One region of the Streptomyces sp. NBC_00984 genome, then DNA from elsewhere that is predicted to be linked to it. Evidence: riboswitches for the same ligand, from Rfam matches in the RefSeq annotation. Region 1 holds a riboswitch; each other region holds the start of a gene.

Evidence for each region. A riboswitch is a leader RNA that binds a small molecule or an ion and turns the genes downstream of it on or off. The one in region 1 is predicted to bind cyclic di-AMP.
Region 2: linked by a shared signal. The riboswitch ahead of OG520_RS03255 (transglycosylase SLT domain-containing protein) and the one ahead of OG520_RS09815 (M23 family metallopeptidase) in region 1 are both predicted to bind cyclic di-AMP.
Region 3: linked by a shared signal. The riboswitch ahead of OG520_RS05470 (peptidoglycan DD-metalloendopeptidase family protein) and the one ahead of OG520_RS09815 (M23 family metallopeptidase) in region 1 are both predicted to bind cyclic di-AMP.

What each region holds. Positions count from the first base shown of each region.
Region 1 is NZ_CP108734.1:2,289,982-2,299,889, forward strand. Features, by position in the region: gene OG520_RS09805 (HPr family phosphocarrier protein) at 62-343, shown strand; gene OG520_RS09810 (GntR family transcriptional regulator) at 507-1,220, opposite strand; gene OG520_RS09815 (M23 family metallopeptidase) at 1,442-2,263, opposite strand; cyclic di-AMP (ydaO/yuaA leader) riboswitch at 2,276-2,443, opposite strand; gene OG520_RS09820 (M16 family metallopeptidase) at 2,829-4,211, opposite strand; gene OG520_RS09825 (M16 family metallopeptidase) at 4,238-5,611, opposite strand; gene OG520_RS09830 (DNA topoisomerase (ATP-hydrolyzing) subunit A) at 5,882-8,332, shown strand; gene OG520_RS09835 (CobW family GTP-binding protein) at 8,363-9,478, opposite strand; gene OG520_RS09840 (citrate synthase/methylcitrate synthase) at 9,500-9,908, opposite strand, start outside.
Region 2 is NZ_CP108734.1:783,494-793,401, reverse strand. Features, by position in the region: gene OG520_RS03300 (MarR family winged helix-turn-helix transcriptional regulator) at 127-600, opposite strand; gene OG520_RS03295 (alpha/beta fold hydrolase) at 658-1,497, shown strand; partial or broken gene OG520_RS03290 (transcriptional regulator) at 1,514-1,648, opposite strand; partial or broken gene OG520_RS03285 (heavy metal translocating P-type ATPase) at 1,644-1,877, shown strand; gene OG520_RS03280 (helix-turn-helix transcriptional regulator) at 1,899-2,882, opposite strand; gene OG520_RS03275 (DinB family protein) at 2,943-3,494, shown strand; gene OG520_RS03270 (hypothetical protein) at 3,696-4,031, shown strand; gene OG520_RS03265 (DUF305 domain-containing protein) at 4,137-4,811, shown strand; gene OG520_RS03260 (ABC-F family ATP-binding cassette domain-containing protein) at 4,896-6,566, opposite strand; cyclic di-AMP (ydaO/yuaA leader) riboswitch at 7,214-7,400, shown strand; gene OG520_RS03255 (transglycosylase SLT domain-containing protein) at 7,405-7,893, shown strand; gene OG520_RS03250 (FAD-dependent monooxygenase) at 7,933-9,090, opposite strand; gene OG520_RS03245 (TetR/AcrR family transcriptional regulator) at 9,177-9,740, shown strand; gene OG520_RS03240 (hypothetical protein) at 9,758-9,908, opposite strand, start outside.
Region 3 is NZ_CP108734.1:1,289,691-1,299,598, forward strand. Features, by position in the region: gene OG520_RS05455 (STM4012 family radical SAM protein) at 1-885, shown strand, start outside; gene OG520_RS05460 (STM4011 family radical SAM protein) at 894-1,772, shown strand; gene OG520_RS05465 (SGNH/GDSL hydrolase family protein) at 1,823-2,662, opposite strand; gene OG520_RS05470 (peptidoglycan DD-metalloendopeptidase family protein) at 2,852-3,790, opposite strand; cyclic di-AMP (ydaO/yuaA leader) riboswitch at 3,794-3,950, opposite strand; gene OG520_RS05475 (alpha-galactosidase) at 4,246-6,342, opposite strand; gene OG520_RS05480 (tyrosine-protein phosphatase) at 6,568-7,380, shown strand; gene OG520_RS05485 (DUF6126 family protein) at 7,404-7,571, opposite strand; gene OG520_RS05490 (helix-turn-helix domain-containing protein) at 7,605-8,213, opposite strand; gene OG520_RS05495 (aspartate aminotransferase family protein) at 8,274-9,671, opposite strand; gene dxs (1-deoxy-D-xylulose-5-phosphate synthase) at 9,668-9,908, opposite strand, start outside.

The DNA.
Region 1 (9,908 bases):
AGCACTGCGCACCGCGTGAGAGACTGGTCTAGACAACTGTTGATTCGTGAAGGGCAGAACCATGGCTGAGCGCCGCGTCAACGTCGGTTGGGCCGAGGGCCTGCACGCCCGCCCCGCTTCCATCTTCGTCCGCGCCGCCACGGCTTCCGGCGTCCCCGTGACGATCTCCAAGGCCGACGGCAACCCGGTGAACGCGGCCTCCATGCTCGCGGTCCTCGGCCTCGGCGCGCAGGGTGGCGAGGAGATCGTGCTCGCCTCCGAGGCCGCCGACTCCGAAGCCGCCCTGGACCGTCTTGCGAAGCTGGTCACCGAGGGGCTCGAGGAGCTCCCGGAGACCGTCTGAAACAATTTCCCCGAGAGAGCCGCGGCACCCTGAACCGGAGCCGTGGCTCTTTCGTTTTCCCGGAACGGGCCGCCCGGGGGAGCACACGGAATTCCGGCACGCCAATTTCAGGCAGGACGGAATGGCCTCGCGAAATCACACCTCTTTGTATACGGCGTAATTGTTAATGCCGGACACCTGCGGTGTTTACGGAATGTTGCGAGGTCCTCACGCGCCCGGTGCGGGGAGCGGCGGGCCGTCGGCCCGGCCGGTCGGTCCGGCGCAGCCGGTGCGCGGCGGCGGCCCGTTCCGCGTGATGGGCGGCCAGCGCCCTGGCCCGCTCCGCGTCGCCGCGCGCCACCGCGTCCACGATGGCACCGTGCTCGGCCCAGGAATCCACCGGCCCGGCCGGCTGCTCGACCGCGTACATCCAGGCGATCTTGTGTCGCAGCTGGGTGAGCAGCGCGATCAGGCCGGGGCTGCCGGAAGCCTGCGCCAGCGTCTCGTGGAACCAGCCGCCCAGCGAGCGCAGATCCCCGCTCTCGCCCCGCCTGGCCCGGTCCTGGCCGAGCCGCACGAGACCGCGCAGCACCTTGAGGTGCGCCTCGGTGCGGCGTTGCGCGGCACGTGCGGCGCCCAGCGGCTCCAGCAGCATCCGGACTTCCAACAGGTCGGCCGCCTCCAGCTCGGTGGGCTCGGCGACGCAGGCACCCGCGTGCCGGCGGGTGACCACGAAGCCCTCGGACTCCAGGGTGCGCAGCGCTTCCCGTACCGGAACGCGAGAGACCCCGTAACGGCGTGCCAGCAACTCCTCCGTGAGACGGCTGCCGCGTTCGAAGACACCGGAGACGATCTCGTCACGGATTGCCGTACATACCGAATGCGCCGGAATGCGCATGTCCGAACCTCCGCCTCAATCCCCGCGAAACGCGGCCGGTCGACGCCTGTTCTGCGACTCTATTGCAATGCGGCCGCATTTCCGACGCCGGGCAGAAATTCATGAATATCTTTTGGCCACGGGGCGGTTCGACGGGCGGTCGCCGTCCGCGGGCAGACGGCGGGCATGCCGAAGGCCCCGGCATGCGGGGCCTTCGACGAGGTGCTGCGGTGGGGCGCCGGTCAGACGCCGACGCCGTGGGCGCGCAGATACGCGACCGGGTCCATGTCGGAGCCGTACGACGGCGTCGTCCGGGCCTCGAAGTGGAGGTGCGGTCCGGTGGAGTTGCCGGTCGAGCCGGAGAGCCCGATCTGCTGGCCCGCGCCGACGCTCTGGCCGACGGAGACGCCGATCGAGGAGAGGTGGCCGTACTGCGTGTACGTGCCGTCCGTCATCCGGAGCACGATGTTGTTGCCGTACGCGCCGCCCCAGCCGGCCTCGACGACCGTACCGGCACCGACGGCGACGACGGAGCTGCCGGACGCGGCGTGGAAGTCGATGCCCGAGTGGCTGCCGGAGGACCAGAGCGAGCCGCTGGACTTGTAACCGGTGGTGACGTACGAACCGGCGACCGGGAGCTGGAAGGAGCCCAGCCGGGTGCGCTCGGCGGACCGGGCGGCGCGCGCCTTCTCGGCACGGGCCTCGGCGGCGCGCTTCGCGTCGGCCTTGGCCTTCGCCTCGGCCTTCTTCTTGGCCTCGGCCTTCCGCTGGGCCTCGGCCTTCCGCTGGGCCTCCGCCTTCGCCTTCGCCGCGACGTCGGCCTGGTGCTGCTGCGCGTCGGCCTGGGCGTCGATCCGGCCGGCGAGGGTCTTCTCGATGGCGATGACCTGGTTGAGGCCGGTGTCGCTCGCGGAGAGGGCCTCGGAGTCGGCGGCGAGGGCCGGAGCGGCCATGCCGCCGATGACGCCGGTGGTGGCCAGAGCCGCGACGCCGACGACCTTCGCGCTCCTGCGCGTCAGTCGGCTCGGGGCACGGTGCTTCCCGGTGGCACGGGTGAACGCCATGAAGTGGCTGATCCTTTCCTTCCTTCTCGCCTACCGGGTTAGCTGACGGGTTCGGAGCAGGAAGGTCTCCTACGGACGCCCCGGCCCCATCGAGGCTCAGGCTTCCGATTCACCCCAGGGACTACGTGGGTCCCCGGCTCCCCAGGCTCGCGCCTGACGGGGACTCGGCGATGACTGTCCGGTACGTCGCGGATGCGGCATACGAGTGACGGACAGTCGAGCCGACGCTAAGCGGGGTCGCTTTCATTCACCAAACGGACAGGACGTTTTGTAGCGCATCCCACAGGGCAGACAGGCAACCTCTCCACCAGAACGGACAAAAGGGAAGACTCCGGCGAGAACTTGCTCGCCGGGGTCTTCCCTCTGTCTCGATATGTGGCGATATACCGGATAGCCGGACTGGCCGTCCGACAGGGCGGCCACGGCGGGGCGGCCGACCAGGCAGGACGGCCACGGCGGGGCAGCCGATCCGGCAGCCGGTGCCCGCCGGGTCGGCCGTCAGCCGGGTCGGCCGTCAGCCGGGTCGGCCGTCAGCCGGGTCGGCCGTCAGCCGGGCGGGCGATCGTCAGCCGGTGACCACCGACACTTCTCCGATGCCCAGAGCCCGGACGGGCTCCTCGATCCGTGCCGCGTCGCCGACGAGGATCGTGACCAGCCGGTCACCCGGGAAGGCGTTGACGACCGCCGCGGTCGCCTCGACCGTGCCGGTCTCCGCGAGCCGGGCATACAGCTGCGCCTGGTAGTCGTCGGGGAGGTGCTGCTCCACCTGGTCGGCGAGGGTACCCGCGACGGAGGCCGCCGTCTCGAACTTCAGGGGTGCGACACCCACGAGGTTCTGCACGGCCGTTTCGCGCTCCTCGTCGGTCAGGCCCTCGGCCGCCAGCGTCCGCAGGACCGTCCACAGGTCCTTGAGCGCCGGTTCGGTGGACTCCGTGTCCACCGAGCCGCTGATGGCCAGCATCGCGGCGCCGGTCGCGCCCGAGGCGGAGTCCGGGGCCGACGACCGCAGCACCTGGGCGAAGGCCCGTACGCCGTACGTGTAGCCCTTCTCCTCGCGCAGCACACGGTCGAGACGGGAAGTGAGCGTGCCACCCAGGCAGTACGTACCGAGCACCTGGGCCGGCCACACGCTGTCGTGCCGGTCGGCGCCGATCCGGCCGATCAGCAGCTGCGTCTGCACCGCGCCCGGACGGTCGACGATCACCACCCGCCCGGTGTCGTCGGCGGTGATCGGCGGGGCGGGACGGGGCTCGGCGGCCTCTCCCGACCAGTCGCCGAGGGTGTCGGCGAGCAGGGCGTCCAGGTCGATGCCGGTGAGGTCGCCCACGACCACGGCGGTCGCCGCGGACGGCCGGACGTGGGCGTCGAAGAAGGCACGCACGGCCGCCGAGTCGATCCGCTCCACCGTCTCCTCGGTGCCCTGGCGCGGGCGCGACATGCGCGCCGCGGCCGGGAAGAGCTCCTTGGAGAGCTGCTTGGCGGCGCGCCGGGCCGGGTTGGCCTGCTCGTGCGGGATCTCGTCGAGCCGGTTGCGTACCAGCCGCTCGATCTCGCTGTCGGCGAAGGCGGGCGCCCGCAGCGCCTCGGCGACCAGCGCGAGCGCCTTGGCCAGCCGGGAGGCCGGGACCTCCAGGGAGACCCGGAGGCCGGGGTGGTCGGCGTGCGCGTCGAGGGTGGCGCCGCAGCGCTCCAGCTCGGCGGCGAACTCCTCCGCGGTGTGCTTGTCGGTGCCCTCCGACAGCGCCCGCGACATGATCGTGGCCACACCGTCGAGGCCCTCGGGCTCGGCGTCCAGCGGGGCGTCGAGGAAGATCTCGACCGCCACGACCTGCTGACCGGGGCGGTGGCAGCGCAGCACCGTGAGGCCGTTGGGCAGGGCGCCGCGCTCCGGCGCGGGGAAGGCCCAGGGGCGGGCGACGCCGGGGGCCGGCTGCGGGTGGTACTGCATCGAAACTCCAGTCGCGGCAGCGTCGGTCACTTGTCCGCTCCTTCGTGCGCGTCGGCGTCGGTCTCGTCGGTGTCCGCTGCGTCCGCGGGCTCGGCCGATTCGACCGGCTCGTAGACCAGCACCGCGCGGTTGTCGGGGCGCAGCTGGGCCTTGGCGGCCGCCTGGACCTCCTCCGCGGTGACGTCGAGCACCCGCTGCACGGCGGTCAGGGCGAGCTGCGGGTCGCCGAACAGCACGGCGAACCGGCACAGTTCGTCGGCGCGGCCGGCGACCGTGCCGAGCCGGTCCAGCCACTCACGCTCCAACTGGGCCTGCGCGCGCTCCATTTCCTCGGCCGTGGGGCCCTCGGCGGCGAACCGGGCGAGCTCCTCGTCGACCGCGGCCTCGATCTGCGGCACCTCGACGCCGCCGGACGTCTTGACGTCCAGCCAGCCGAGCGACGGCGCACCGGCCAGCCGCAGCAGCCCGAACCCGGCCGCCACGGCCGTACGGTCACGGCGGACCAGGCGGTTGTGCAGCCGCGACGACTCGCCGCCGCCGAGCACGGTCAACGCGAGGTCCGCCGCGTCGCACTCGCGGGTGCCGTCGTGCGGCAGCCGGTAGGCGGCCATCAGCGCCCGCGCCGGAACCTCCTCGTGCACCTCCTCGCGCAGCTGCTCGCCGATGATCCCGGGGAGCGCGCCGTCGCGCGGCGGCTGCTTGCCGTCGTGGGACGGGATGGAGCCGAAGTACTTCTCGATCCAGGCCAGGGTCTGCTCGGGGTCGATGTCGCCGACGACCGAGAGCACCGCGTTGTTGGGCGCGTAGTACGTACGGAAGAAGGTGCGGGCGTCATCGAGGGTCGCGGCGTCCAGATCGGCCATCGAGCCGATCGGGGTGTGGTGGTACGGGTGGCCCTCGGGGTAGGCCAGCGCCGTGAGCTTCTCGAACGCCGTGCCGTACGGGACGTTGTCGTAGCGCTGGCGGCGCTCGTTCTTGACGACGTCGCGCTGGTTCTCCATGGACTCTTCGTCGAGCGCAGCGAGCAGCGAGCCCATGCGGTCGGCCTCGAGCCACAGGGCCAGCTCAAGCTGGTGCGTGGGCATGGTCTCGAAGTAGTTGGTGCGCTCGAAGCTGGTGGTCCCGTTGAGCGAACCGCCGGCCCCCTGCACCAGCTCGAAGTGGCCGTTCCCCTTGACCTGGCCGGATCCCTGGAACATCAGGTGCTCGAAGAGGTGAGCCAGACCGGTGCGCCCCTCGACCTCGTGGCGCGAACCGACGTCGTACCAGAGGCAGACCGCGGCGACCGGGGTCAGATGGTCCTCGGAGAGCACCACGCGCAGGCCGTTGGCCAGGCGGTGCTCGGTCGCTGTCAAGCCGCCGGAGCCGGCCTGAGCGGTGGCCGTGTGACCCATGGGCATGTACGTCCCTTCGATCGCGATACTGGATTTCCTGCGAGACCTGCCACTTTAAGCAAGCGCACGGACCCCTGGCGAAGTTCCCATACCGCGGAAGTTCGCGTGAAAGAGGGGCGCATCCCCCGCGCGACGGGTCGAAAAACCGACCCGACCGGGGCCTGGGACGCCTCTTGGGACGGGTCGAGGTCGGCGATGTCAGTGCGGCGGTCCACAATGGTCCGCGTCAGAACCTGAGGTTGCCCGAACAGAATCCGTGAAGGAGTCGCAGCAGCGATGGCCCGCCGCAGCACGAAGACCCCGCCGCCGGACGACTTCGAGGAGAAGATCCTCGACATCGACGTCGTCGACGAAATGCAGGGCTCCTTCCTCGAGTACGCGTACTCGGTGATCTACTCACGGGCCCTGCCCGACGCCCGTGACGGCATGAAGCCGGTGCACCGCCGCATCGTCTACCAGATGAACGAGATGGGCCTGCGCCCCGATCGCGGCTTCGTGAAGTGTGCCCGCGTCGTCGGCGAGGTCATGGGTAAGTTGCACCCGCACGGGGACGCGTCGATCTACGACGCGCTGGTCCGTCTGGCGCAGCCGTTCTCGATGCGGCTCCCCCTGGTCGACGGCCACGGCAACTTCGGCTCGCTCGGAAACGACGACCCGCCGGCCGCCATGCGGTACACCGAATGCCGGATGGCCGACGCGACGTCACTGATGACGGAGTCGATCGACGAGGACACCGTCGCTTTCCAGTCGAATTACGACGGCCAGGAGACGGAGCCGACCGTTCTCCCCGCCGCGTACCCGAACCTCCTGGTCAACGGGTCGTCCGGGATCGCGGTCGGTATGGCGACCAACATGCCGCCGCACAACCTGGGCGAGGTCATCGCCGCCGCCCGCCATCTGATCAAGCATCCGGGCGCCGACCTGGAGACCCTGATGCGGTTCGTGCCGGGTCCCGATCTGCCCACCGGTGGCCGGATCGTGGGCCTGGGCGGCATCAAGGACGCGTACGCCCGCGGGCGCGGCACGTTCAAGATCCGTGCGACCGTCTCGGTGGAGAATGTGACGGCCCGCCGCAAGGGCCTGGTCGTCACCGAACTTCCCTTCTCCGTCGGCCCGGAGAAGGTGATCGCCAAGATCAAGGATCTGGTCTCGTCGAAGAAGCTCCAGGGCATCGCGGACGTGAAGGACCTGACCGACCGCGAGCACGGCCTGCGCCTGGTCATCGAGGTGAAGAACGGCTTCGTGCCGGAAGCCGTTCTGGAGCAGCTCTACAAACTGACGCCGATGGAGGAGTCCTTCGGCATCAACAACGTGGCGCTGGTCGACGGACAGCCGCTCACGCTGGGGCTCAAGGAGCTCCTGGAGGTCTATCTCGACCACCGCTTCGACGTGGTGCGCCGGCGCAGCGAGTTCCGCCGCGGCAAGCGCCGCGACCGGCTGCACCTGGTCGAGGGCCTGCTCGTCGCGCTGATCGACATCGACGAGGTCATCCGGATCATCCGGTCCAGTGACAATTCGGCGCAGGCGAAGGAGCGGCTCATCGAGCACTTCTCGCTGAGCGAGACCCAGACCCAGTACATCCTGGACACCCCGCTGCGTCGGCTGACCCGGTTCGACCGGATCGAGCTGGAGAGCGAGCGGGACCGGCTCAACAGCGAGATCGACGAGCTGACCGCCATCCTCGAATCGGACACCGAGCTGCGCAGGCTCGTCTCCACCGAACTGGCCGCGGTCGCCAAGAAGTTCGGCACCGACCGGCGTACGGTGCTGCTGGAGTCGGCCGGTTCGCAGGTCGCCTCGGTGCCGCTGGAGGTCGCGGACGACCCGTGCCGGGTGCTGCTGTCCTCGACCGGTCTGCTGGCCCGTACCGCCAACGACGAGCCGATCGTTCTCGCCGAGGACGCCAAGCGTTCCAAGCACGATGTGATCGTGTCGGCCGTGCCGGCGACGGCCCGTGGCGACGTGGGCGTGGTGACGTCGACCGGCCGGCTGCTGCGGCTCTCGGTGATCGATCTGCCTCAGCTGCCGGACACCCACGCGGCGCCCAGTCTTTCGGGCGGGGCGATGGTCGCCGAATTCCTCACCCTGGAGAACGACGAATCCGTCATCTGCCTCACCACGCTCGACGAGGCCTCCCCCGGCCTGGCGATCGGCACCCTTCAGGGAGTCGTCAAGCGGGTGGTGCCGGACTACCCGGCCAACAAGGACGAGCTGGAGGTCATCGCCCTCAAGGACGGTGACCGGATCGTCGGCGGCGCCGAGCTGCGGACCGGCGAGGAGGATCTGGTCTTCATCACGTCCGACGCGCAGCTGCTGCGCTACCCGGCGGCGCAGGTGCGGCCGCAGGGCCGGCCCGCCGGTGGCATGGCAGGGGTCAAGCTCACGGCGGACGCCGAGGTGATCTCGTTCACCGCGGTGGATCCGGCGGCGGACGCGGTGGTGTTCACGGTCGCGGGCTCGCACGGCACGCTGGACGACTCGGTGCTGACCTGCAAGCTCACCCCGTTCGACCAGTACCCGCGCAAGGGCCGGGCCACCGGTGGTGTGCGTTGTCAGCGGTTCCTCAAGGGGGAGGACGTCCTGGTGTTCGGCTGGGCGGGCGAGACGCCTGCCCGCGCCGCGCAGCAGAACGGCACGCCGAGCGAGCTGCCCGAGCCCGACCCCCGGCGCGACGGTTCGGGGACGCCGCTGGCCAAGCCGGTCGCGGTGATCGCCGGCCCGGTGTAGCAGGCCGGCCGGACGACGCGTGGCGCAGCGCTACGCGTCGTCGCCGGGCCTTTGTACGTACCGCAGGACGCCCCACATGCTTCGTTCATGTGCGGCGTCCTGCGTCGCGTCCGGGCCCGGCGCGGCGCTCTCCCGGCAGGCGGCCAGCTCCTTGTGCAGGGCCTCCGGGGCGATGCCCGAGCCGATCAGCACCAGCTGGGTCCGGCGCGGTTCGTCGCGCTTCCAGGGCTGCGGGTCGAACCGCAGGAACCTGCCGACCGCATGCAGGGCGTACTTGTTCGCCCGGTCGCCCACGCCGAAGTCGACGAACCCCTTGATCCGGTAGAGGCCCTGCGGCCGGGAGTCGAGAAACTCCATCAGGCGGCGGGGGTTCATGGGGACGTCCGCGACGAAGGACACGCTGTCGTACGCGGCGTGGAGGTGGTGCGCATGCCCGGCGCCGCCCTCTTCCCCGTCCCGCTCCGCCAGGAGCAGATCCTCGAAGGTGAGCTGACGCACCTTCTCCTCGCTGTCCGGCCGCAGCGCCGGGTCGAAGAGCAGCTCGGGGTCGACACGTCCGTACGTGGCGCAGATGACGGCTGCCGCGCCGCCGGCGGGTGCGCCTGCCGCGGCGACGGCGCCCCGGATGCGGGTCTGTTCCTCGCTCCCGACCCGGTCGGTCTTGTTCAGCACGACGAGGTCGGCGACGGCGAGGTGGCGGTCGATCTCCGGGTGGCGCTCCCGGGTGGCGTCGAACTCGGCGGCGTCGACGACCTCCACCAGTCCCCCGTACACGATGTGCGGATTGTCGCTGGCCAGGAGCATGCGCACGAGTTCCTGCGGCTCGGCCAGTCCGCTGGCCTCGATGACGATCACGTCGAGACGGGCGGCGGGCCCGGTCAGCGTCTCCAGGAAGGTGTCGAGTTCGCTCGCGTCGACCGCGCAGCACAGGCAGCCGTTGCCCAGCGAGACCGTGGAGCCGACCTGTCCCGAGACCGTCATGGCGTCGATCTCGATGGCGCCGAAGTCGTTGACGATCACGCCGATCCGGTTCCCCGCACGGTTGCGGAGGAGGTGGTTGAGCAGCGTCGTCTTGCCCGATCCCAGGAACCCCGCAAGGACGATGACCGGGATCTGCTGCTTGCGGGGCGGGGACGACGGGTTCAACGGGGACCTCTCTCGGGGACCTCAGGGCATGGGGACCGGCTGCGGCGGGGGCGTCCCGACGTAACGGGCCGCCGGGCGGATGATCTTCGAGTCCTCCGCCTGCTCCAGGATATTGGCGCTCCAGCCGACCACCCTCGCCGCGCAGAAGGTCGGTGTGAACATCTCGCGTGGCAGCCCGCACAGCTCCATGACGACCCCGGCGTAGAACTCCACGCTGGTGTGCAATTCCCGGCCCGGCTTGAGCTCGGCGAGGATCGCCTCGACCTGGCGCTCGACCTCGACGGCGAAGTCGACGAGCGGGCCGCCGAAGCCCTGGGCGATGCCCCGCAGCATCCGTGAGCGGGGGTCCTCGGTGCGGTAGACGGGGTGTCCGAAGCCCATGATCCGTTCGCCGGCGAGCACTCGTTCGCGGATCCAGCCGTCGATGCGG
Region 2 (9,908 bases), 1.5 Mb from region 1:
TTCCTGTCGATCAACGACTCCTGGCGGCATAGATCCACATCTGAGCGTAAATGGCGGAAATTGGTTCCGCACTCGGTGGCGGACGCGCCGTTTCCGCACCCGCCGGAGCCGGAGCCCTGCGCGGTCTCAGTCCACGTCGACGTGGTCGAAAAGGTCCAGCATCCTGCCGAGCACCCGTACGCAGGCCGTCACATCGGCATCGGTCAGATCCCCGTCCACCTGGCGCAGCAGGGACTGCTCGCGGGTCAGTGCCGCGGTGATCGCCGCGCTGCCGCCCTCGGTCAGCCGGACCAGGGACGACCGCTGATGGGCCGGGTTGGGAATGATCTCGACCAGTTGCCCGGCCGCGGCGTCGTTGACCATGCGCTGCACGAACTGCCGGCTCAGCGCCTGTGCCCGGCCCATCTGCGGGACCGTCATGGGTCCGTGTTCACGCAGCAGATCCAGTACGGCACGCACGCCGACGGACAGGCCCTCGATCGGTGCGGCCTGTTCCACCTTGCGTTGCACACGCCGGTAGAGCGGGCCGACCAGGGCGAAGACCTCCGTGAGCCGGTGGGCCAGTTCCTCGGGTGCCAGGGGCGGATCGTTGTCGGTCATGCGGCCATGATGACACCTTGGTTGTCAATGCGGGGAGTAGATGGCACCTTGGTTGTCATGAATGCTGCCTCCGAGCTGAAATTCTTCGAGACCGACGACGGCCGCCTCATGTACCGCGACACCGGGGAGGGCCCGCTGCTGGTGCTGCTGCACGGCGGATTCCTGGACCACGGGATGTGGGACGACCAGGTGCCGGAGCTCGCGCGGGATCACCGGGTGATCGTGCCGGACGCCCGCGGGCACGGCGGATCGTCCAACGCGAGCAGGCCCTTCCGGCACACGGACGACCTGGCCGCCCTGCTGCGCCATCTCGACGCCGGCCCCGCGGTCCTGGTCGGAGTGTCGATGGGCGGGGCCACCGCGCTCGACACCGCGCTCGAACACCCTGATCTGGTACGTGCGCTGGTCGTCAGCGGGGCGGGGACGAGTGAGCCCGAGTTCCACGACCCCTGGTCCCGTCAGGTCCTGGCCGAGCAGGCCCGCTCCCTGGCCGCCGGTGACATCGGGGGATGGATCGACGCCTTCATGCTCTTCGCGGCGGGGCCGCACCGCACGCTCGACGACGTCGACGGCGCTGTGGTGCGACGCCTGCGCGCGATGACCGAGCGGACGCTGGCCAAGCACACCGCGGACGAACCCGACCGGCTCGTGCCCGTCTCCGACACCTGGGCACGGGCGGCGAAGATCGACGTCCCGGTGCTGGCCGTCGCGGGCGGCATCGATTCGGACGATCACCTCGCCATGGTCCAGCGCCTCGCACGGACGGTCGCCGACGGGCGCGAGGCGATCGTCGAGGGGACCGCGCACTATCCCCCCATGGAACGGCCGGATGCCTTCGGCGAGATCCTCGGGGAATTCCTGACGGCCGTGTCCGCCCGGGAGGGCGGCGCCGTCTGACGGGTGGTCCCGGGGTTCAGCGCAGGGCGGCCACTGTGTCATCGGCCCCCGCGACTTCCTCCGCCGGGGCGTCGTGGAGGCCGAGCCTCAGGTGGTCGACGTGGAAGAGGGCCTGGTCGAGGAGTTCGGCCACGTGGTTGTCGTAACTCGCCACCATCCCCACCGCCGTGGCGCTCTCGCGCCGGTGCCGCCGACTCGTCGTGCAGAACCTGGTGATCGCGGCCGTCTTCATCACCGGCCTCGTCGTCCGGGACCTGGTCGGCACGCTGCCGCTCCCGCCGGGTGTCGCCGGGCACGAGGGCTCCACCGCCGTCGTCGGCCTCAACGGCCTGCGCCTGGTGCGCGAAGCCGCCTGGACGCGCGCCGTCGGCCACCGCTGAACCCGCCGGCGGGCGACCGGCTCAGCCCTCGTGGTCCTCTTCGGGCGGCAGGGCGCCGGCCAGCAGGAACCGCTCGCCGAGAACGCGGGCGGCTTCCCGCAGTTCGGGCGGCCCGACGATACGGAACGCCGCCCTGACCGCCATGAGCTGTTCGGCGTACCAGTCCGGTTCGTCCGTGGTGGCGACGAGGCGGGTGCGGTCCGGGTCCGCTTCCTCCAAGCGCCCCAGGCTGCGCGGCAGCCATTGAGCGACGTCGGCCACGGGGGCGTCGATGACGACCTCCACCTCGTACTTCCAGCCTTCGGAGAGGTGCTCCTCCAGCGTCCGTACCGGGTCGAGACCGGCCGGAGGCGCGAACGTCTCCCCGAGCACGTCTACGGTGGCGACCCGGTCCACCCGGAGGACGCGTCTGGCGTTCTTCGTGTGCGACCAGCACAGCAGATACCAGCGGGAACGACGTACGACGACGGCCCACGGATCGACCTCCATCGTCCGTTCCGCCCCCGGACCCGACCGGTATCCGAGCCGCAGCCGGCGGCCCGCGGCACAGGACTGGACGAGCAGGGCCGTGGTCTCGGGGCCGGGGCTCGCGGCGCCGGAGTCCGGAACCGGTGCGCTCACTCTCCGGACGGCCTGGGCCGGCTCGGCGACCGGCTCCGGCAGCACGCGGATGATCTTGCCGAGCGCGCTCTCCACCGGGTTCTCGGCCGTGCCGGCCGCGTCCCGATGCCGCTCCAGCACGGCCATCACGAGCCCGAGGGCCTCGGGGGTGGTGAACATCAGGGGCGGAACCCGAAGACCCCGGCCGACGCGGTAGCCCCCGTAAGGGCCCCGCACGGACTCGACCGGGACACCGGCCTCCCGCAGGATGCCGACGTACCGGCGGGCCGCCCGTCCGGAGACGCCGAGCCGGTCCGCCAGCCGGTCGGCCGTGATCCCCGGGCCGTCCTGGATCAGCTCAAGAGCCAGGAGCGCCCGTGCGGTCGGGCTCGCGTCGTGCACCATCGGCAGATCAGTCCCCATTCCGGAAGTGGAACGTCCGCAATGGACCGTACTCTCCTCGCCATGAGTGAGAACAACGAGTCGGTCTTTCCGGAACCTCCGCTCGCGGGCGACGAAACCGCCACCCTCCTCGGTTCGCTGGAGCGCCAGCGCGCGACCCTGGCGTGGAAGTGCGGGGGATTGGACGCAGCCGGTCTGCGAGCGACGCTCGGCACGTCGACGGTCTCCCTGGGCGGGCTGCTCAAGCACCTGGCCTGTGTCGAGGACACGCATTTCGCCCGGTTGCTGCTCGCGCGGAAACCGGGGGCTCCGTGGGACGCGGTGGACTGGGACGCCGATCCCGACTGGGAGTGGCGGACGGCCGCCGAGGACACCCCCGAGCAACTGACGGCGCTCTGGCGGGGAGCCGTGGAGCGCTCCCGCGCCATGGTCGCCGAGGCGCTGGCGGACGGCGGCCCGGGGCACATCGGCCGGTACACCACGTCCAGCGGCGAGTCCCCGAGTCTGCGGCGCGTCCTGATCGACATGATCGAGGAGTACGCCCGTCACATCGGCCACGCCGACCTCATCCGGGAGTCGGTGGACGGTCTCGTGGGAGAGGACCCGCCGCGGTGACATCGTGTCCGCCGGACGGCCGCCACCGGTGCGGAGGGCGGGGAGCCACGGAACGGGAAACCCGGTGGGGGTATCGTCGGGCCCGGACCGCAGGACCCGTACGACCGAGCATTCGAGGCAGCCGTGGATCGCGGACGGACGCGCACACCGGGAGGGTCCCGGCTGCTCGTGCTGTGTGCCGTCCTGTGCGGACTGTTCCTCATGCACGGCGCACCGGCGAGCGCCGCGGAGGGCTGTCACGACGCGACGGCCGTGACCGCGCCCGTGTCCATGACCACGACTGCCGGTCACCCCGCGGTGCGGGGCGAGCACGACCCCGCTCGCGTTGCCGCCGCCAGGCCGGCGACGGACGGCGAGTCGTGCGTATTCACCCATGCCCGTGACCGGGTGCTGCCGCTGCTGATGGCGCTGGGTCTGGTGCTCCTGGCCGTTCGGGCGCTCGCCGGGCGCCGTACGGCCGTACGCGGACCGGCGCGGCGGGGACCGCCGTTCGCCGGCAGAGATCTGCTGCTCCAGGTGTGCATCGCGCGGACGTGACAGGAATCCGCCGGTCCACGGCCCCCCCCGGGGCCGGACCGGCCGGACGACCCTGCCCCTTTCGCGCGCCACGGACGTGGCGCATCCACCTGGAAAGAATCCGTGATGTCCGCTTCCCTGTCCTCTGCTGTCCGCCGCCGCACGCTCGCGGCCGCCGGTACCGTCGCCGCCCTCGCTCTGACGCTGGCGGCCTGCGGTTCCTCCGACGGCTCGAAGTCCGACGGTTCGTCCATGCCCGGCATGAACCACGGCTCGCGCAACGCCTCCGCACCGGCCACCCCCGGCGGTGCGTTCAACGACGCGGACGTGACGTTCGCGCAGCAGATGATCCCGCACCACCAGCAGGCCATCGAGATGGCGAAGCTGGCCGACGGCCGCGCCTCCGACCCCGAGATCAAGAAGCTGGCCACCGCGATCGAGAAGGCCCAGGACCCCGAGATCAACACGATGAAGGGCTGGCTGACTTCGTGGGGCAGGCCGCTGCCCGCGTCCTCGTCCTCGATGGGTGACATGCCCGGGATGGACCACGGCTCGGACGGCTCGGGAATGCCCGGAATGATGTCCGGCAAGGACATGGGCGACCTGGCGGCCGCCAAGGGCAGGGACTTCGACAAGAAGTTCGCCCAGCTCATGATCGGCCACCACCAAGGCGCGGTCACCATGGCCGAGGACGAGCAGAAGAACGGCGACAACGTCGACGCGAAGAAGCTCGCCGGCGCTGTCGTCACGGCTCAGACCGCCGAGATCGAGCAGATGAACAAGATCATCGACCGGCTCTGATCCCGGCAGGGGTGCGGGCCTCCCTCGCATGACGGTCCGGATGCCGTCATGCGAAGGCCCGCACCCTCGGGCCTCTCGTCCCGATCAGGCCGGGCTCGCGTGCTCCGGCGCCGCCAGCAGATCACCCACCTCCTGTGCGGTGGTCTCCCGGAGCTCCTCCGCGACCAGCAGCCACCGGGTGATGCCGACCGATTCGAGGAACGGCAGATCGTGACTGGCGATCAGCAGTGCGCCCTCGTAGGACTCCAGCGCACCGGTCAGCTGCCGCGCGCTGGCGATGTCGAGGTTGTTGGTCGGTTCGTCCATCATCAGCAGTTGCGGGGCCGGTGCGGCGAGCATCGTCGCCGCGAGGGCGGCACGGAAGCGTTCTCCGCCCGACAGCGTGCCCGCCGGCTGCTCCGCGCGCTTCCCCCGGAACAGGAAGCGCGCGAGCTGGGCACGGATGTGGTTGTCGGTGACCCCGGGCGCCATGCGGGCCACGTTCGCCGCGACGCTCAGCTCCTCGTCCAGCACATCGAGCCGCTGCGGAAGGAACCGCGTCGGCACGAAGGTCCTGGCCTCGCCGGACAAGGGGGCCAGCTCACCGGTGATCGTGCGCAGCAGTGTCGTCTTCCCGGCGCCGTTGCGACCGACGAGCGCGATCCGCTCGGGTCCCTGCACCCGGAGACTGCCCTCGCGCAGCCTGCCGAACCGGGGGCGCAACTCGTGCAGGTTCAACACGCTGCGTCCGGCGGGCACCGCCGTGTGGGGAAGACTCACGCGGATCTCGGCATCGTCGCGGATCGCGTCCGCGGCCTCCTCCCGGCGCTCGCGCGCCTCGCCGAGCCGCTCCTCGTGGACGCCGCGAAGTTTGCCCGCCGACTCCTGCGCGGACCGCTTGCGGCGGCCGGCCAGGATCTTCGGGAGGCTCCCCTCGGCCTCGATCTTCCTGCCGTTCCTCTGGCGTCGGGCCAGCTTCACCTGGGTCTCCTCCAACTCGCGTTTCTGGCGGCGCACATCGGCTTCCGCGGCCCGCAACATCCGTCCGGCGGCCTCCTGTTCGGTGGCCACGGCCTCCTGGTACGCGGACCAGCCACCGCCGTACCAGTTCACGGACCCGGCGCGCAGTTCGGCGATGCGGTCCATGCGCTCCAGCAGTTCGCGGTCATGGCTGACCACGACCAGTACGCCCGAGCGCCAGGAGTCGACGGCCTCGTAGAGCCTCCGGCGCGCGAACATGTCGAGGTTGTTGGTGGGCTCGTCCAGGAGGAGGACATCGGGACGCTCCAGCAGCAGCGCTGCCAGGCGCAGCAGGACAGTCTCCCCGCCGGACAACTGGCCGACGGTGCGGTCCAGTTCCACGCCGCCGAGTCCGAGTGAGCCCAGTGTCGCCAGGGCCCGTTCCTCCACGTCCCAGTCGTCGCCGATCCTCTCGAAGTGCTTCTCGTCGACGTCGCCGGCCTCGATGGCACGCAGCGCGTCGCGCCGTTCGGCGATGCCCAGGGCCCGGTCCACCCGCAGTGTCGTGTCGAGGGTGATGTTCTGCGGAAGGTGGGCGAGGCTGCCGCCCACGGTCACCGAGCCCTGGGACGGGCGCAGCCGACCGGCGAGCAGCCGCAGCAGTGTGGACTTGCCCGCGCCGTTGGTGCCGACGAGACCGATGCGGCCCCGGCCGATGCTGAGCGAGAGGCCGTCGAAGACGGTCGTGCCGTCCGGCCACCGGAAGGACAGGGCCGAGCAGGTGAGGGAGGCGTGGGGGGTGGTGGGTGTCGCCATGGTGTTCCTCGCATTCGCAAGCGCAGTGATGGGGGCTTCGTATGCGAGCACCACGCGGCGACCGAGCAGCAGAGAAAGGTGCGGCGTCCGGAAGACAGAGGGACGGTTCATGCACCGAGGTCGCATCCACGCGGGGTCACGGGCAGCGCGGAGCGCTGCTACAGCGTGACGGGCGTACGGGCTGTGCCGTACGGCGCGATGTTCGCGAACCTCAGATGCGCAACGTCCACCTCTATCGGAGACAACAGGACATCAAAACCTTAACCACGGGGAGGAGCGATGGCAATGCCATGGCAATGCCTCGCGGTTTCGGGTGGGGCCTGGGCGTGGGCCTCGAACGACGACGCGTAAGCGCTGTGTGTGCGATCCAGGGCAGTTGCCCTTTTGGGCGATTAGGGGGCATTTGATGCAATTGTTGCTTTCGGGCATAGGGCGATATGCCCCTTTTGGGATTTCGTGGCGCGAGTCACGTTCGAGCCCTCGAATGTCGCACCGTGCAATTCGGTTCCCTTTCCGCGCAAGGAAAGCGAACCGTTCCATGTGAGGTGGATTACCCCGATTCCGATGACTCGATCTTGTAAGTGAATTGCGTTCGGAAATCAGGGGCTTGTCCCTTTCGGTCCTTCTCGCCTACGGTCACCGTCAATCCGGACGGAACGCCGAATCCTGCCGCCGCCCGGCATTCCCATCCACTCGTGTACGGCAGGAGCGGGGAACCCAGGTAAGCCGCCGATCCGGTATCCGGAACGGCTCGGGGTGAAGTCGCATTCGTGTGCGGCCAGGCATCTCCAGCCCGAACCCGACAGCTCACCTCGCAGGCGACGGAGAGGAATCCATCATGACCTCAACGGGTACGTACCGTCGTCGCAGGCCCACCTCGCTGACCAGGGGCTTCATCGCCCTGGGCACGGGTGCCGCCGTACTCGTGCTTCCGCTGATCGGTGCCCACGCCGCCTCGGCGGCGCCGGCGCAGACCGTCCGTGCCGCCGCGCCGACCGCGGCGTACACCGACGATCTGGACGGCTGGATCAAGGAGTCGCTGGCCGTCATGGCCCAGCACGGCATCCCCGGCAGCTACAACGGCATCCACCGCAACGTCATGCGCGAGTCCTCCGGCAATCCCCTCGCCATCAACAAATGGGACTCGAACGCCGCCGCCGGAACGCCGTCCAAGGGCCTCCTCCAGATCATCGATCCGACGTTCCGGGCCTACCACGTGCCCGGCACGGCGATGGACAGCTACGACCCCGTCGCCAACATCACGGCAGCGTGCAACTACGCGGCCGCCAAGTACGGCTCCATCGACAACGTCTCCGGGGCCTACTGACATACGGAACGGGCGGTCTCCGGGCCGTCGCCCCCGCGGTCACCCCAGCCGCGGGGGCGTCCAGTCGGCATGGCGCAGGATCGTGCGGACGGTGACGCGGGACGGTGCGAGGCGCAGCGCCGTGTTGCGCAGCGCGACGGCCGCCGGCCGGGACAGCCGCTGACCCATCCGACCGGCCCGGCGGGCGGCTCGGGCGACCGACTGGCTGCGGGGCCGGCGTTCGGCGTCGTAGCGGCCGAGCGCCGACTCGACAGTGGGCTCGGTGCGGAGTGCGGCGGCCAGTGTCGCCGCGTCCTCCAGGGCCTGGCACGCCCCCTGGCCGAGGTGCGGTGTCATGGCATGGGCCGCATCGCCGAGCAGGGCGACCCGGCCCACCGCGTAGGAAGGGAGCGGGACGACCAGTTCGTCGACGTCATGGTGCAGGACGGCGTCGGGCCGGGTTGCCGCCAGCAGCGCGGGAATGGGGTCGTGCCAGCCGCCGAACCTGCGGCGGACCTCGGCAAGGGGATCCGGATGGCGCACACCGGCAGGGGCGTTGAGCACCGCGTGCCACTCGGCCCGGCCGTCCGTGAAGGCGATGTGGCCGAACTCGGCCCCCGGCCCCCAGGTGAGCTCGAAGTCGGTACTCAGGCCGACCGGGGACTCGGTGATGGCGCGCAGCACGGTCGAGCCGCTGTAGGCCGGACCGGGGTGCCCCGGGAAGAGCCGGGAGCGCAATCCGCTGCCGATGCCGTCGGCGGCCACGGCCAGATCCGCGTCGAGGAGGGTGTCACCGGCGGTGAGGCGCACCCGCGAGGCGTCGGAGCGGTCGACGGACGTCACCTCGGCTCCGACGAGCAGGGACTCGGGAGGCAGTGCCTCGCGCAGCAGCCGGTGCAGCGTGGCCCGGGGGATGCCCACGATCGGGGTCCCCAGCTCGCGCTCCAGTGCGGCTCCGTCCATGCGTGCCAGCAGACGTCCGCCCGGGGTGCGGGTGCCGCCGGTGTACTGCGGCCGTGCTGCCGCACGCACCGGCCCGCCGACGCCGAGGGCGTCCAGTGCGCGCAGGCCGTTCGCATGCAGGGAGATGCCCGCGCCCGCGTCGTCGAGGGTGCGGGCGCGCTCGACGACCGTCGCCTCCCAGCCGATGAGTCGCAGCCCGATCGCGGCGGCCAGTCCGCCGATGCCTCCGCCGACAACCACCGCGCTGTTGCCCATGCCGGGTCCCCTCTCCTGCGCCGCCCAGGCCTTCTACGCCTGTAGAAGGAGAGTACTACGCAGTCTCTACAGGTGTAGAAAGGGGGATGACCACAGATCGACGAACCCTCCTCGCCGATGCCGCCATCGACGTGCTGGCCGAGGCAGGGATGCGCGGCCTGACCCACCGGGCCGTGGACCGGGCGGCGGACCTGCCGCCGGGCACCACCTCGGCGTACTTCCGTACCCGGCAGGCGCTGCTCACCGGGCTCGTCCGGCGGCTCGTCGCCCTCGACCAGGCGGAGTTGCAGGCGGCCGGCGAGCAGGCGGGGATGCCGCGCGACGCCGACGAACTGACGGACGGGCTCGCCGGCTTCGTCGGGCGGCGGCTGGCCGGTCGGGGTCGGCAGAGGTCGCTCGCCCGCTACGCGTGCGCGGTCGAGAGTGTGCGTCACCCGGAGCTGCGGGAGATCCTTGTGCCGCGCGAGAACGCGGCACGCGAGGCCGTGCGGGCGTTCCTGGAGGCGCAGGGCGTGGCCGACGCCGAGGGCCGGACGCTCACGCTGCTGGCCTGCGTGGACGGGCTGCTGTTCGACCGGCTGGTGGGCGGCGGGGGAGTGCCGAGGGACGAGATCGCGGGGGTGGTCGCCGCCGCGCTCCGCGAGGCGTGATCGTCGACGCGCCGGCGTCACTCCTGGGCGGGCTCCGCCGCTTGCTCCCGGGCGGGGCGGGGCGGCACGGGAACGGTGGCCGCCTCACCCTTCCGGACCGCCTGCACCACCGCATCGTGCAGGCGACGGCTGTCCTCCTCCGAACAACACGGCACAGGACTGCCCGAC
Region 3 (9,908 bases), 1.0 Mb from region 1:
CGCGGGACGACCAGGATCAGCATCGGGGTGCAGAGCTTCGTCGAATCGGAGGCGCGTGCCGCCGTGCGCCCGCAGCGGCGGGCCGATGTGGAGGCGGCGCTGGACCGGATACGCGATGCCCGCATCCCGGTCCTCAACATCGACCTGATCTACGGCATCGACGGGCAGACCGAGGACAGCTGGCGCGCTTCGCTGGACGCGGCGCTCGGCTGGCAGCCGGAGGAGCTGTATCTCTATCCGTTGTACGTGCGCCCGCTGACCGGTCTGGGACGGCTCGACGCGGACGGCGGGGCGTCGGCGGACGCGGCCTGGGACGAGCAGCGGCTGCGGCTGTACCGCGCGGGCCGGGACCATCTCCTGGCCTACGGCTACGAGCAGGTCTCGATGCGGATGTTCCGCCGCGCCGACGCCCCGCGGACGGACGGCCCCGACGACTACGCCTGCCAGACCGACGGCATGATCGGCCTGGGGTGCGGCGCCCGCTCGTACACCACGGAGCTGCACTATTCCTTCGACTACGCGGTGGAGATGCGGGAGGTGCGGGCGATCATCGACGGCTACGCCGCCGCCGAGGACTTCTCCCGCGCGGAGGTCGGACGGTACGTCGACGGCGACGAGGCCCGCCGGCGCCACCTCCTCCAGTCGGTCCTCCAGGCCGAGGGGCTGCGACTGACCGACTACCGGGAGCGGTTCGGTACCTCGCCGGGCGACGACTTCCGCCTGGAGCTGGCCCGGTTCGAAGCGCGCGGCTGGCTCGACGCGTCGGCCGGGGCGTCCGGACTGCTGCGGCTGTCCCCCGAGGGCCTGGCCCACTCCGACGCCCTGGGCCCGGAACTCTTCTCCCCCGATGTACGGGCCGCGATGGCCGCGTACGAGCTGAAGTGAGCGCGCCCATGGACCTGACGATCCTCTACCGCGGCCCGCTCGCGTCGTGCGACTACGACTGCCCGTACTGCCCGTTCGCCAAGCGGCGCGACAGCCCGGAACAGCTGCGTGCCGACCGTGCCGCGCTGGAGCGGTTCACGGCGTGGGCCGCGGCGCAGACCGGTGACCGGCTCTCGATCCTGTTCACGCCGTGGGGCGAGGGGCTGGTCCGCTCCTGGTACCGCCGCGCCCTGGTCGAGCTGGCGCGGCTGCCGCACATCCGCCGGGTCGCGATCCAGACCAACATCAGCAGCCGCACGGGGTGGCTGGCCGAGGCCGGTGAGGCGGGCCGCGAGAAGATCGCCCTGTGGTGCACGTACCACCCGGGGCAGACGCCGTACGAGCGGTTCCTCACCAAGTGCCGGGAGCTGACCGCGCTCGGCATCCGGCACAGTGTCGGTGTCGTCGGGCTCGACGACCACCTCGACGAGGCGCGGCAGCTGCGCGCGGCGCTGCCGGACGAGGTCTATCTCTGGGTGAACGCGGCGGAGGGCCACACCTACACGGACGAGGAGGCGGACCGCTGGACGGCCGTCGACCCGCTCTTCCCGTACAGCCGGCATCCGCACCGGTCGGCCGGGCTGCCCTGCCGGACCGGCGAGTCGGTCATCTCGGTGGACGGTGACGGCACCGTGCGGCGCTGCCATTTCGTACCGGCGGAGCTCGGCAATCTCTACGACGGGAGCTACCGGCGGGCCCTCGGTCCGCGCGCCTGTCCGCTGGCGGTCTGCGACTGCCACATCGGCTACGTGCACCTGGAGACGCTGCCGCTGTACGACGTCTTCGCGGGCGGTGTGCTGGAGCGGATACCGGCCGCTCCGCTGTCGTCGCTCGCCGGACCGGTCTGAGGTTCAGGCCGGTCCGGCGAGCGGCGGCAGCACGGGGCGCGGACATCTGTCTAGAGCGGCAGGAGGTCCGGCCGCTTCGCCTCGACGTGGTCGCCCGAGGACTCGCCGCGCAGCCGCCGGCCGATCCACGGAACCAGGTACTCCCGCGCCCAGTGGATGTCGTCGCGCCGTACTTCGAGGGTGCCGCGCTGTGCCTGCGGGGGCCATTCCTGGTCGGGGTCGGCCGGCACATCGATGCCGAGGACCTGGGCGGCGCGCAGCGCGACCCTGGTGTGTCCCTCGGCCGACAGATGGAGCCGGTCGTCGTCCCAGGCGCGCCTGTCCTGGACGGACCGCAGCGACCACAGGTCGAGGACCGGGCAGTCGTAGCGGTCGGCGATGGCCCGTACATGGGCGGTGTACGTGGCGATCTTGCCGCGCAGATGGCGCAGCACGGGAACGCCACGGGTGTCGAAGCCGGTGGTGACCATGACCGTGCCGACCGCTTCGGTCAGCTCCGCGACCGCGCGCTCGAAGCGCTCGGCCACGTCGTCGGGGTCGGTGCCCGGCCGGATGATGTCGTTGCCGCCCGCGCAGAAGCTCACCAGGTCGGGTGCGAGCTCCTTGGCGCGCGGTACCTGCTCCTCGACGATCTGGTCGAGGAGGCGTCCGCGTACGGCGAGATTGGCGTACCTGAAATTCCCGTGCGCGGAACCTTCGGTGCCCGCATCGGGGTCCGGGAGCTGGTCCGCGAGGAGTACCGCGAATCGGTCCGCCCAGCCGACGAAGGTCCCGTCCGGGCCGGGGTCGCCGACTCCCTCGGTGAAGCTGTCGCCAATCGCCGCGTACGACCCGATGACGCCCTGTCGGTTGATGACGCCACGTTGGTTTTTTCTCGAATCGTCTGCCACAAACGCTTATCCTGCACCGCTGAATGTGACCTACGCGACCGTAATATGGGGTTGACGGGTGGTGAGATAGACCACCCGGTCAGGTTTTGGTAAAGGGGGAATAAGCGGAAGGGGCGGTGCGCCGCCGCGCACCGCCCCTTCCGTGTTGCTCAGGTCATGCTTTGTTGCTCAGCTGCCCGGCCGTTCCGCTCAGACGTAGATGCCGTGCGAGGCCAGGAAGGCGATCGGGTCGATGTCCGAGCCGTACGCCGGGCCCGTGCGGACCTCGAAGTGCAGGTGCGGGCCGGTGGCGTTGCCGGTGGCGCCGGAGAGGCCGACCTGCTGACCGGCGCTCACGGCCCGGCCCACCGAGACGGAGAGGGAGGACAGGTGGCCGTACTGCGAGTAGTGGCCGTCGGTGTGCTTGATGACGACCTGGTTGCCGTACGCGCCACCCCAGCCGGCGGCGACGACGGTGCCGGAGGTGATGGCCTTCACGCTGGTGCCGGTGGAGACGGGGAAGTCGATCCCGGTGTGGCTGCCGCTGGACCAGTTGGAGCCGGAGGCGCGGTAGTTGGTGGTGTGGTTGCCGGGGACCGGGTGGACGTAGCCGGAGCCGCTGCTCTGGGCGGCCGGAGCGGAGGCCGGGGCCTTGGACTGCGGGACGGCGGTCACGGACTTGGCCGGGGCGGACTTCTCCGCGGCCTTCGAGGGAGCCGAGGGCGCCTTCGACGGGAGGGCCGAGCCGGCGCCGGCACCGGTGGCCACGGCGTCGCCGGTCGCCTTGGCGCCGAGGGTCAGCTTCATGCCCGGGAAGATCAGGCCGGGGTTCTCGCCGACGACCTTGCGGTTGTCCTGGTACAGCTTCTCCCAGCCGCCCTTGATCTTGTGCTCGGCGGCGATCTTCGACAGGTAGTCGCCGGAGACGACGGAGTACGTCGTGGTGGCGGCCTGCTTCTGCGCGACCGGCTCGGCGTGCGTGACGGCGGCCGACTGCGGCGCGGCGGCCGGGGCGGCCTGCTCCGCGGCGTGGGCACCGGTGGCACCGAGCAGCGGCAGCGCGAGGACGGCGCCACCGGCGCCTGCCGCGGCGACGCCACGGGCGATGGGGCCGAACTTCGGACGGCGGTGCTTACCCGATATGGGCATGGCGTATTTCCTCTCCGGCGCCTGCGAGGTGAGCTGTCGGGTTCGGGCTGGAGATGCCCGGCCGCGCTGAGCGCGACTTCACCCCGAGCCGGCCGGATTTCTCCGGTCGGCGGCTTACCTGGTTCCCCCGCTCCTGCCACGCGATGAGTGGATGTGAATTCCGGGCGGCGGCAGGATTAGGCGGTCCGTCCGGATTGACGGTGACCGTAAGCGAGTCGGGACGACGAGAACAAGCCACAGGTTCCATGCCGGAATCCGCGCCGGGAAATCGGCGCGGAATTCCGGTCACACTCCGTGGATTAAGGATCTTGGCTTTCCGCGCCGCGCACGGAATGCCCAACTCGTCCCTCACCACACACCGTCACGGATATGATCCCGCTCACGAGGCGGCGATCATCTCCCGTACAAGCGGGCCATATTCAGACAAAGCCCGCATTACGGACATGCCCCATCTGTCACCCCCGCCGGAGCCTCAGCACCCGCGCGTCGAGATCGCCCCGAAGTCCGCTGTGCAGCCCCTGGTGCAGCAGTGCCGAACCGTGGTGCACGGCCCCCGTGTCCAGGCAGGTGTACGTCGCTTCGGGATCGAGCCCGCGCAGCCGCAGGGCCGGGGGCCGCTCCCCGTATCGCTGCGCCTCCAGCCACATCAGGACCACGGTCTCTGCCCCGTGGACGTACTGGACCGCGCTCAGTCCGCCCCGCGGCTCGCGCAGCCGGTACAGCGCGCCGTGCTGCACGACCGGCCGGATCTCCTTGTAGAGCTCCACCCAGGTCCGCGCCTCGGCCAGCTCCTCCTCGCTCCATTCGGTGAGGTCCCCGCCGACCCCGAGCACACCGGCCATGGCACTCACGAAGCGGAAGCGCAGCGAGCTGACCCTGCCGTTGAGCTGGTGGTTCGGGCTGTCGGTGACCCAGGCGGCCATCACCCGGGCCGGGTGGATGTGCCCGAAGCCCTCCTGGATGGCGAGACGGTCGAGCGGATCGGTGTTGTCGGAGGTCCACACCTGGTCCGTACGGGACAGAATCCCCAGGTCGACCCGGCCGCCGCCGCCCGAGCAGGACTCGAACGCGACCGTGGGATGCGCGGCCCTGAGCCGGTCGATCAGCGCGTACAGGCCGTTCACGTGCTCGATCCAGAGCTTCTGCGGGTACTCCTCGCCCGGCCAGCCCGCATCGGTGAAGCAGCGGTTGAAATCCCATTTCACATAGTCGACGGGCGTGCCGGAGAGCAGCGTGTCCAGCTGCTCCCAGAGATATGCCTGTACATCGGGGCGGGCCAGATTGAGCACCAGCTGGTTGCGGTACTCCGTCCGCGCCCGGCCGGGGAAGTGCTGCACCCAGTCGGGGTGCGCGCGATAGAGATCACTGTCGGCGTTGACCATTTCCGGTTCGACCCAGATACCGAACTGCATGCCGAGCCCGTGCACTTCGTCGGCGAGCGGCTTCAGCCCTCCGGGGAAGCGGTCCGGATTCGGCGTCCAGTCGCCGAGCCCGGCCGCGTCACTGGTCCGCTGCCCGAACCACGCGTCGTCCACCACGAACAGCTCGACGCCCATCGCGGCGGCGCGCTCGGCGAGAGCGCGCTGCTGGTCCATCGAGACGTCGAAGCCCGTCGCCTCCCAGGAGTTGTAGAGCACCGGCCGCAGGTTCTCCGCGTCCGGGATCACATGGGCCAACTGCCAGGCATGCCAGGCGCGGCTGGCCCCGCCGAACCCCTGACCGCTCCACAGACCGGCGAACACGGGCGTGGTGTACGACTCCCCCGGTGCGAGCCGCAGCAGCCCGGAGTCGTCGTAGCCGGCGCCGCCGTTGATCTGCACGAGCCCGTCGGGCAGCCGCTGCACGGAGATCCGCCACGACCCGGACCAGCCGAGCGCGCAGCCGTACACCTCACCGCTCTCCTCGGTCGCCGCGCCGTCGGCGTCCAGCGCGACCCACGGCAGGTGCTGATGGCCGGTGTGGCCGCGCCGGCTGGAGATGACGCTCTCGCCGTGGATCAGCTCCGCCCGTTCCAGCCGCGACTCCGCCGCCCAGCGTCCGTGCAGCTGGCTCAGCCGCCAGCCGTCGCGGGCGGGCAGCGACCAGGCGGCCGCGTCGGCGCGCAGCAGTTCCAGCGGCGGTCCGTCCGGCCCGGCATGGGCGACGGTGGTCCAGCGCTCCACGACATCGGAGTCGCCCCGCACCCGGTAGTGCAGGGTGAGGGCGAGCCGGTGCACGGAGTCGGTGAAGCCGATCCGCAGTTCGTCCCCGTCCACCACGGCGGCGGCGAAGGCCCACTCGGTGCCGCGGACCTGCGGGGTGCGTACCGAGAGTGCCGGGCGGACGAACCTGGGGCCGCCCTCCACCGGATATTCCTCACGGCCGTCGAGGTGGGACTCGAAGGCCCTGAAGGGCAGCTCCGGCGCCGCGGCCAGTGCCTCGGCCGCCGCGAGGGAGATCCTCGGCCCCCAGTGCAGATGGACCAGCTCGTCCTGCTCGGTCAGTCGCAGTGCGTAGCTACTGCTCGCCCCGGTGAGCAGCCAGGTCCGGCCGGTGTTGCCCGTCTCGATCATCGCATCCCCACATTCCAACAGTTCCGCACATCATCGACCATCAGTGGGGCATGGGCAACGGCCTGGCAAGGAATTCACCGGGCGGATTCGCCGCGGAAGCAATGGAGTTCGCCCAGGTATCGACAGGGAAAGGCCGAGATGATTGCCTGAGGAATCAATGTCGTATCGTCGCGGGAGTGGCCTTGCCGGCGACTCGCGTCGGCACCAGACACACCAGGAGTCGCTGTGACGGAGCAGTTGCCGCAGATACCGTCGACGGAACCCGAGCTGGCGGGCGTCCGCAACTTCCGCGATGTGGGCGGGCTGCCCACCGTGGACGGCCGGCGGGTGCGGCACGGACGGCTCTTCCGCAGTGGTCACCTCGCACATGCCACCGCCGAGGACGCCTCCTTCCTCGGTGGCCTCGGTCTGCACACGATCTTCGACTTCCGCAACGACGCCGACCGCAGGCTCGACGGCCTGGACGTGGAGCTGCCGGGCGTACGGAATGTGAGCGTCCCGCTCTCCGACCCGGCCGACGGCTCGGAGTTCTGGCACATGGTCCGCGACGGCGATGTCGCCCAGCTGCGCTCGATCCTGGCCGACGGCAAGGGCGCGAACCGGATGATCGCCTCGTACCGCTCGATCATCCTGGACCGCACCGCCGAGCACAGCCGGGTCCTGCACGCCCTGGCCGAGGACAGCGTGCCCGCCCTGATGCACTGCGCGGCGGGCAAGGACCGGGCCGGTCTGTCGATCGCGGTGTCACTGCTCGCCGTCGGCGTCGAGCGCGATGCCGTCGAGGCCGACTACCTGAAGTCCAACGACGCCCGCCGCCGCTACAAGGTGCGCCGCAGCGACACCTCGGCGGACGGCATGTCGGCCGAGGTGATGGAACTGCTGAATCCGCTCTTCGGCGCCCATGCCGAGTACCTCGCCGCGGCGTTCGCCACCATCGACGAGACCTGGGGCGGCACGGAGCGCTACTTCTCCGAGGGCCTGAAGCTCGCTCCCGAGACCCGTGAGCGGCTGCGCGACCGACTCCTCGACGAGGCGTAGCGGGGCCCGCCGGACAGCGGTGGTCAGCCCTTGCCGGCCACCGCGAAGAGCAGGTAGAGGAAGGCCGCGAAGATGTGTCCGGCGATGAGGTAGGCGAACAGCCGGATCACCACACCGCGCGGGAACTTCCGCTCCTGCGCCTCGTACTTCTTCCTGGACCCGAGCGGGTCGAAGTTCTCTGAATCGGACATGACAGTCCTCTCTGGCGACCGGACGGACCGGTCTCAGCGACGGTGGATTCCGCTGCCGAGGCACAGCTCGGCGGCGGGGCTCTGCAGCAGGGTGTGGACGAAGAGCAGCTCGGCACCGTCGCGGTCGACGGCCGTGATCCGGTGCGGGGTGAGCGAGTCGAAGTGCGCGCTGTCACCGGGGGCGAGATCGTGCACGGTGTCCCCGAGCCAGACCCGGAGGTGTCCGGCGAGCACGTACAGCCATTCCTCGCCGGGATGGACGCGCACCAGATCGCCCTGCGCGCCGTGCGGGACCCGGACGCGGAGCGCCTGCATGGCCCGACCGGAACCGCCGGCCTGCCGGTACATCCAGCCGTCGGCCTCGGCCCCTTCGAACTTTCCGCCGCGGATGATCGCGTCACGTTCCGGGGGCGTCTCGCCGAGCAGTTCGGAGACTGTCGTACCGTAGATCCTGGCAAGACCGAGGAGCATCGGCAGCGAAGGCTGGCGGCGTCCCGTTTCGAGCCGGGAGAGATGGGCGGGCGAGAGCCCCGCGCGCTGAGCGGCGGTCTCCAGGGTGAGACCACGGCTCCGGCGCAGATCGCGCAGGCGTGGTGCGACTCCGGGCAGCTCGTCGGCCGCCCCTCCGTCTGGAGGATTCATGTACCCATTGGGCCAGGAGCCTGCCTGAGAGGCAAATTCCTTGCCTCTCAGGCAAAACGGTCAGCGGTTGGCGACAGCCTGTTTCACCAGCGTCCTGCCGAAGTCCCACATCAGCCCGCCGCCGCTGTGCGCGTCGTCCATCACCGCCGTGAACGCCGTGACGAACCGGTCGACGTCCGACTCGTCGATCACCAGTGGCGGAATCAGCTTGATCACTTCCAGATGGTCGCCCGAGACCTGGGTGAGGATGCGGTGCTTCTGGAGCAGCGGCACCACCACCATCTGTGCGAAGAGTCCCTTGCGGGCCGCCTGCAGCATGGTCCAGCGGCTGCGCAGCTTGAGCGACGACGGCCGGCCGAACTCGATGCCGATCATCAGCCCGCGCCCGCGCACCTCGTGCAGCAGCTCGTAACGGTCGACCAGTGCGGTCAGGCGCTCCCGCAGCAGTTCCCCGGTGCGGCGCGCATGGGCGACGGCCCCCTCGTCCTCCATCACCGCGAGGACCGCGAGCCCGGCCGCCATCGCCTGGGCGTTGGAGCCGAAGCTCGCGGAGTGGACCAGGACCCGGTCCATGGACGAGTAGACGCGCCGGAAGATCCAGTCCTTGCCCAGGGTCGCCCCGACCGGCACATAGCCGCCGGAGAGGGCCTTGGCGACACAGACCAGATCGGGCTCGACACCCTCTTCGTGCTGGTACGCGTAGAAGTCGCCGGTCCGGCCGAGGCCGGTCTGCACCTCGTCGGCGATGAGCAGGGCCTTGTGCCGGTGCAGCAGCTCCTGCGCGTCCCGCAGGAAGCCGGGGGGCGCGGCGTGGACGCCCTTGCCCTGGATCGGCTCGACGACCAGCGCCGCCACGTCGCCGCGCTTCAGCTCGCGCCGCAGTGCGTCGAGATCGCCGAGCCCGATGGCGGTGTCCGGCAGCAGGGGTGCGAAGCCGTCCCGGAAGCCGTCCTCCCCGTTGACCGAGAGGGAGCCGGTCGTCAGCCCGTGGAAGGCGTGGGTGCAGTAGAGGATCCTGGGTCTGCCGGTGGCGTATCGGGCGAACTTCAGGGCCGTCTCGACCGCTTCCGTGCCGCTGTTGCCGAAGAAGACCCGGTCCAGGTGCGGGCTGTGCGCGAGCAGCTTCTCGGCCAGCAGTCCGGGCAGCGGCTGGCAGTCGAAGCGGGTGAGGTCGGCGAGCGAGGCGTCCAGGACGTCGTGCAGGGCCTTGCGTACGACGGGGTGGTGCCGGCCGAGGCCCATCACGCCGAATCCGGCGAGCATGTCGAGGTAGTCGTTGCCGTCCGCGTCCCAGAAGTGTGCGCCTTCGGCCCGTTCGTAGACCTTGTCGAATCCGATGGTGTGGAGCATCCGGGGCAGCTGGTGGTTGAGGTACTTGGTGTGCAGCTCGTAGCGCTCGGCGCCGCGCTCCGCGAGGAGCCGCGCCAGGTCGAAGCCCTTGGGCCCGTCGTCGTTCATTCCCCGCTCTCCCCGGTCCTTGTCGCCGCCTCCTTGGCGGCCAGTGCGGCGCTGATCCGTCCGGCGATCTCGACCGGGGTGAGCCCGATGTCGGCCAGCACCTCGGCACGCTTGCCGTGCGCGAGGAACTGCTCGGGGATGCCGAACGTCCGCAGCGGTACGTCGACCCCGGCGTCCCGCAGCGCCTGCCCGACCGCCGAGCCGACGCCCCCTGCCCGGCTGTTGTCCTCGACGACG